Azotobacter salinestris: one gene and its partner. The protein of the gene in region 2 interacts with the protein of the main gene of each other region in a pairwise test. Links are inferred from orthologs where the notes say so. Each region holds a gene or a part of one and is shown on either strand. Other genes may lie near its edges.

What was found.
Region 1: the proteins of recJ (region 2) and GCU53_RS00770 interact in binary tests that used the Escherichia coli proteins (3 or more experiments, as listed by UniProt). The link is inferred for Azotobacter salinestris from one-to-one orthologs.

What each region holds. Positions count from the first base shown.
Region 1 is NZ_CP045302.1:111,503-114,779, forward strand. Bases 120-3,086 are described here. They hold GCU53_RS00770 (DNA topoisomerase III), read left to right. Parts: upstream 120-616; coding sequence 617-2,557; downstream 2,558-3,086. Other genes in these bases: GCU53_RS00775 (lipocalin-like domain-containing protein), read right to left, coding at 2,570-3,086. Also shown: GCU53_RS00765 (maltoporin), read left to right, coding at 1-86; more of GCU53_RS00775, read right to left, coding at 3,087-3,277.
Region 2 is NZ_CP045302.1:3,976,031-3,979,251, reverse strand. What follows is about bases 1-2,911. They hold recJ (single-stranded-DNA-specific exonuclease RecJ), read right to left. Parts: upstream 2,356-2,911; coding sequence 646-2,355; downstream 1-645. Other genes in these bases: GCU53_RS18635 (YaeQ family protein), read right to left, coding at 2,437-2,911; GCU53_RS18645 (NADH:flavin oxidoreductase/NADH oxidase), read right to left, coding at 1-430. In the rest of the region: more of GCU53_RS18635, read right to left, coding at 2,912-2,976; GCU53_RS18630 (GGDEF domain-containing protein), read right to left, coding at 3,046-3,221. UniProt on the Escherichia coli protein: Single-stranded-DNA-specific exonuclease.

The DNA of each region.
Region 1 (3,277 bases), 3.9 Mb from region 2 along the record:
ATTCCGCGCTGTCCGAGACCGGCGCCTTCGGTACCGACCGCCACGGCAGCAACTTCGGCGTGCAGGTCGAGTACTGGTGGAAGTGAAACCGGGGGCCGGCCGGTTCGGCGTGGCGGACGAAAGCCCCTGGCCCGTGACCGATGGGCAGCAGGATCCGGGCAGGCGATGGCCGGAAGGGAAGGGGAGTCGAGGCTCCCTTTCTGCCTGTCTCTGATCGAGAGCGAGCGCCGCGACTCCGCCCCAGGAGTCCGCAAGGCCTGTGTGACGGTGCTGTACAAGCCCGCCCTTGTCGAACCGGACATCTCTACGCCTCTTGTTTTTATAGGCTCTGTAGTTAACGTTAACATAGCGTTTTTGCAACCTTTTGGCAAGGCCATCGCCCGTGCGTTTTCATGGGGGTGTGTCCTTTGCTGTTGGTTTCTCGATAGGATCTGCGGAAGCAGAACTTGAACCCTGTCGGGGAGAGGCGCCGCGCCGACAATATCGCCTCGGACGTACCTCCTATGGCCCTTGGCAACACGGGCTCCGTTATCTGTATGGCCATACAGATAAAGGTTGCCTGAACGCCCGTTAATGCACATGCTTGGCGCCATCGCGACAACCCACGATGGCGACCATGCGGCTCTTCCTCTGCGAAAAACCCTCCCAGGCCAAGGACATCGCCCGAGTGCTCCAGGCCACCCGGCGCGGCGACGGCTGCTGGCTCGGGCCGGACGTGACGGTGACCTGGTGCATCGGCCACCTGCTGGAAACCGCGCCGCCGGATGCCTACGACGCGCGCTACAAGCGCTGGGACCTCGCCGACCTGCCCATCGTCCCCGAGCGCTGGAAGATGCTGGTCAAGCCGAAGACCGCCAGCCAGTTCAAGGCGGTCAAGCGCCTGCTCGGCGAGTGCAGGGAACTCGTCATCGCCACCGACGCCGACCGCGAGGGCGAGATGATCGCCCGTGAAATCCTCGAACACTGCCGCTATCGCGGGCCGATCCAGCGGCTGTGGCTGTCCGCGCTGGACGACGCCTCGATCCGCAAGGCGCTCAAGGCGCTCAAGCCGGGCGCCGAGACCTTCAGTCTCTACCACTCCGCCCTGGGCCGTTCCCGCGCCGACTGGCTGATCGGCATGAACATGAGCCGGCTGTTCACCCTGCTCGGACGCCAGTCCGGCTATCAGGGCGTGCTGTCAGTGGGCCGCGTGCAGACGCCGACCCTGCGTCTGGTGGTGGACCGCGACCGCAGCATCGCCGACTTCGTGCCGGTGCCCTTCTGGGCCATCGAGGTGCAGCTGCTGGCCGCGGGCACGCCTTTCACTGCCCAGTGGCGTGCGCCGGAAGATGCCTGCGACGACCAAGGGCGCTGCCTCAAGCAGGCGCTGGCGCAGCAGGCGGCGGAGGCCATGCGGCGCGCCGGCAGCGCGCAGCTGATCGAGCTCAAGACCGAGCGGATGCGCGAGGCGCCGCCGCTGCCGTTCGACCTTGGCACCCTGCAGGAGGTCTGCTCGAAGAGGCTCGGCCTCGGCGCCCAGGAAACCCTGGACATCACCCAGGCGCTCTACGAGACGCACAAGGTCATCACCTATCCGCGCAGCGACTGCGGCTACCTGCCGGTCAGCCAGCACGGTGAGGCACGGGCGATCCTCGCCGCGCTGGGCCAGGCCGATCCGGCGCTGGCCGAGCTGATGCGCCATATCGATCCGCAGCGCCGCTCGCGGGCCTGGAACGATGCCAAGGTCGGCGCTCATCACGGCATCATCCCCACCGCTGCCGCGCAGAGCCTCGACCGCCTGGTCGGCAAGCAGCGTGCCGTCTACACCATGATCCGCGCGCGCTACCTGGCGCAGTTCCTGCCCAACCACGAGTACGACCGCACCCAGGCCGATTTCGACTGCGCCGGCCATGCCCTGCGTGCGGTGGGCAAGCGCATCGTCGAGACCGGCTGGCGGCGCGCGCTGCCCGAGGCCCTGACCCCGGCGAAAGGGCGCGAGGCCCCCGAGCCGCAGGCCCTGCCGGCGCTCACCGAAGGGCAGGACTGCGTGGTGGACGAGGTGACGCTCAAGGACCTCCGGACCCAGCCGCCCAAGCCCTACACCGAGGGCGACCTGATCAAGGCGATGAAGAACGTCGCCAAGCTGGTCGACGACCCGCGCCTCAAGCAGAAGCTCAAGGACACCACCGGCATCGGCACCGAGGCGACCCGCGCCGGGATCATCCAGGGCCTCATCGACCGCGGCTACCTGGTCAAGCAGGGCAAGGCGCTGGCCGCCACGCCGGCCGCCTTCAGCCTGATCGACGCTGTGCCACGGCCGATCGCCGACCCCGGCACCACGGCGATCTGGGAGCAGGCGCTGGACATGGTGCAGAGCGGCGAGATGAGCCTGGAGGAGTTCGTCGCCAAGCAGTCGGCCTGGATGAGCAAGCTCGTCGAGCGCTGTGCCGGCCTGCGCCTGACCATCAGCGGCCCGGCGATTCCGGCCGGCCGCGCCGGCGCGCCCTGGAAGAAGAAGCGCAAGGCGGGCAGGGCCGCCGGCGGCCGGCGCAGCGCCAAGCCGGCCGCGCCGGCCTGAAGCGGGCCGGCTTCAGTAGCCGGTCATTTCCAGGTAGCCGCGCCCGCCGGGATTGCCCTTCAGGCGCACCGGGCCTTCCCAGTAGGGGAAGGCGGTGCCCATCCAGGCGCGCGGCTGGATGGCCTCGGCCTGCACGTCCACGCCATGCCCGGGCACCTGCACGCGCCAGCGGGTCGGGACCTTGCGGCCGTTTTCCTGACGCGTCCAGGCCCGCTCGGTAAGGCGGATCTGCTCGCCGCGCAGAGCCTCGGTGCGACCGTCGGCGGCGATCCAGGTGCCGGCGCGGTAGTGCTCGCCGTCGCGCTGGCGCACCCGGAACAGCATCAGCTTGGCGCCGCCATCCAGATGCAGGGAAAACCAGTCCCAGCCTTCCTGCCCGGCGGCCAGCGGCCGGCTGCTCCATTCCCGGTCGAGCCAGGCCCGCCCGTTGACCCGATGACGTTCGCCTCCGTGCTCGATCTCGCCTTCGATTCGGTAGAACGGCTGGCTGTAGTACCAGGAGGCCTGCCCCTGACCGGATTTCTCGCTGTAACCCTGCTCGCCGTGCAGCACTAGCGGGCCCTCGCTGACCAGGTTCAGGCGATAGCCGAAGCCCGGGCCGGCGGCCTGCATCTGCAAGCGTTCCAGCCCTTCGCCGTCCCTGCTGTACAGCGACCAATCGTCGATCCAGGCGCGAAAGGGCCGAGCTTCGACGCCCGCCTGGCCAATGCCGCCGCGGGC
Region 2 (3,221 bases):
GTACCGCGTGGCGGGGATCGAAGGGGATCGCCGAAGGGCCGACCGGAGTCCAGCCGCCCTCCGCGGGCGGCACGCTGCCCGGCCGGCCCAGCCAGGGCTGCCAGACGCCCGCCTTGCGGCCGGCATGGGCCAGCTGGACACCGGCCAGCGAGCCTTGGGCCTCGATGAAGGCGGTGATACGGCGCAGCGGCTCGATCTGCTCGTCGCACCAGAGGCCGAGATCCTGAGGGGAGATCCGCCCCTCGGCCGTGACCGCGGTGGCCTCGGCGATCACCAGCCCGGCCCCGCCCACCGCGCGGCTGCCCAGGTGCACCAGATGCCAGTCGTTGGCCAGCCCGTCACGGGCCGAGTACTGGCACATCGGCGATACCACGATGCGATTGGGCAAGGTCAGCTGACGCAGGGTAAAGGGCTCGAACAGCAGGCTCATGACAACACTCCGGTCCTAACGAATGGTCGACACTTCAACTCTAGACGGGAGGAAAGCCGGCATCGGTGGAATATGGCAAACAGACTCCCTGCATTCCCCGGCAGACTGGCCTCGATGCCGACTACCTGCGCCGGGCGATGACTGCAGCCACTGCGGCGGCGAACCGGTACCGACGAGGCGGGCAAGGCGGCCCGGCCAGCCCTTCTCGGCACCGCTCAGCGTGCCTCGATATGCACCACCACCAACTGCACGCGCTCCTGCCCGCGGTACTCGTTGACGTCCAGCCGGTAAGCCAGCTCGACCCAGCGCACCATGGGGTTCGGCCATTGCTCGCGGTCGACGTTGAAGGCGATGGCGTCGAGCTGCAGTGCCCCGCACTCGCTGCCTACCACCAGCTTCAGATGACGCTCGCCGACCAGCCGCTGCCGGACGACCTGGAAGACCCCGTGGAACAGCGGCTCGGGAAAGTGCTGGCCCCAGGGGCCGGCCTGGCGCAGGGCGCGGGCCAGGTCGAGGTGGAACTCCTCGACGCCGAGCCGACCGTCGGAGAGCAGCCGCCCGGTCAGGTCGTCCGCGCAGAGCTGGCGACGCACCTCGGCGTCGAAAGCCGCGGCGAAGGCGCCGAAGTTCGCCTGCGGCAGCGACAGCCCGGCGGCCATGGCGTGCCCGCCGAACTTGCTGATCAGTCTTGGCTGCCGGGCCGCCACCGCATCCAGCGCATCGCGGATGTGGAATCCCGGCACCGAGCGGGCCGAGCCCTTGAGCAGGCCGTCGCCGGCATCGGCGAAGGCGATGGCCGGACGGTGGTAGCGCTCCTTGAGGCGCGAGGCGAGGATGCCGATCACCCCCTGGTGCCAGTCCGGCTCGAACAGGCAGAGGCCGAAGGGCAGCGCCTCGACCGGCAGCTCCTTGAGCTGGGCCAGGGCTTCGCGCTGCATGCCCTGCTCGATGGCCTTGCGGTCCTGGTTGAGCTGATCGAGCTGCACCGCCATCTCGCGGGCCAGCCCCTCGTCCTCGCAGAGCAGGCATTCGATGCCGAGGGACATGTCGTCCAGCCGCCCGGCAGCATTCAGCCGCGGACCGAGGATGAAGCCGAGATCGGTGGAGGTGATCCGCCGGTGGTCGCGCCCGGCCACCTCGAGCAGCGCGCGCAGCCCCGGCCGCGCCCGCCCGGCGCGAATGCGCGCCAGCCCCTGGTGGACCAGGATGCGGTTGTTGGCGTCCAGCGGCACCACGTCGGCGACGCTGCCCAGGGCGACCAGATCGAGCAGCTCGGCCAGGTTCGGCTCGGTCCGCCCGGCGAACCAGCCCAGCTCGCGCAGGCGGGCGCGCAGCGCCAGCAGCACGTAGAAGATCACCCCGACCCCGGCCATGGCCTTGCTGGGGAATTCGCAGCCCGGCTGGTTGGGATTGACGATGGCGTCCGCCGCCGGCAGTTCGTGGCCCGGCAGGTGGTGGTCGGTGACCAGCACGCGCAGGCCGGCGGTCCGGGCCGCGGCCACGCCGTCGAGGCTGGAGATGCCGTTATCCACCGTCACCAGGAGTTCGGGCTGGCGCGCCAGGGCCACGGCGACGATCTCGGGGGTCAGCCCGTAGCCGTACTCGAAGCGGTTCGGCACCAGATAGTCGACGTGCGCCGCGCCGAGCAGGCGCAGGCCGAGCACGCCGACCGTGCTGGCGGTGGCGCCGTCGGCGTCGAAATCGCCGACGAAGAGGATGCGCCGGCGCTCGCGCAGTGCCTCGACCAGCAGCTCCACCGCCGCCTCGATGCCCTTGAGCCGGCTATAAGGCAACAGCCGCGCCAGTCCCTTGTCCAGCTCGGCGGCGGACTGCACGCCGCGGGCGGCGTAGAGGCGGGTCAGAAGCGGCGGCAGATCGCCCAGGTCGGGCAGGCGTTCGGGCAGCGGACGGGGTTCGATTCGCATTGAATGGTAATTTTCCAGGGCGGAAGCAGCCGCCGGATTCGAAGCCTGGCGGGTTGCTCCCGCCCCATGGGAAGACAGCAATCAGCGTTCGCCGAGCAGCCACTCCAGAGGAATCTCGTGCTGGCCGCGCTCGTCGGTGACGAACAAGGCGCCATCGCTGATCATCACGCTCCAGCTGAGCGAACGCGGCAGGTCGCGGGCCAGCGCCTCCAGCGCCTCCTGCCCCACGGCAGCCACGCTGAGATTCTTCAGACCCTTCACCGCGTCCAGCACCTTGCCCTGCCAGACCCGCAGGCTGCCGTAGGCCAGCAGGCTGACCCGCTCGGCGCGGCGCGAGCACCAGATCAGGCGCTCGGCGTCCGGCTGACCGACCTCGATCCAGTGCAGGACGCGGTCATCGAGGCTCTTCTGCCACAGAGCCGGCTCGTCGACGTCCGACAGGCCGCGGCCGAAGGCCAACTGCTCGTCGTACCAGAGGGCATAGGCGATCAGCCGCACGGCCAGACGCTCCTCGGTTTCCGAAGGGTGCCGGGCGACGGTGAAGCGCAGGCTCTCGTAGACCCCGCGGTCCAGGTCGGTGAGGTTGAGTTCGACTTTGTAGGGGGTGGCTTGCAGGGCCATGGGCAGGCATCCGGTCCGATCCGAGGGGGCGGCAAGTGTACCCCGAATCCGGCGCGCGGGCTGCAGCGCTCAATCGGCGAAGCACTCGACCCGGTTGCGCCCGTTGGCCTTGGCCCGGTACAGCGCCTGATCGCCGAGAGCCAGCAGGCGCGACAGGTCGTAGCCGGCCTGCACGGTAGAGGCGATGCCGATGCTGACGCTGATACGCCCCCCCGGCTCCAGCAGCAGCTCGCTGCAGGCTTGGC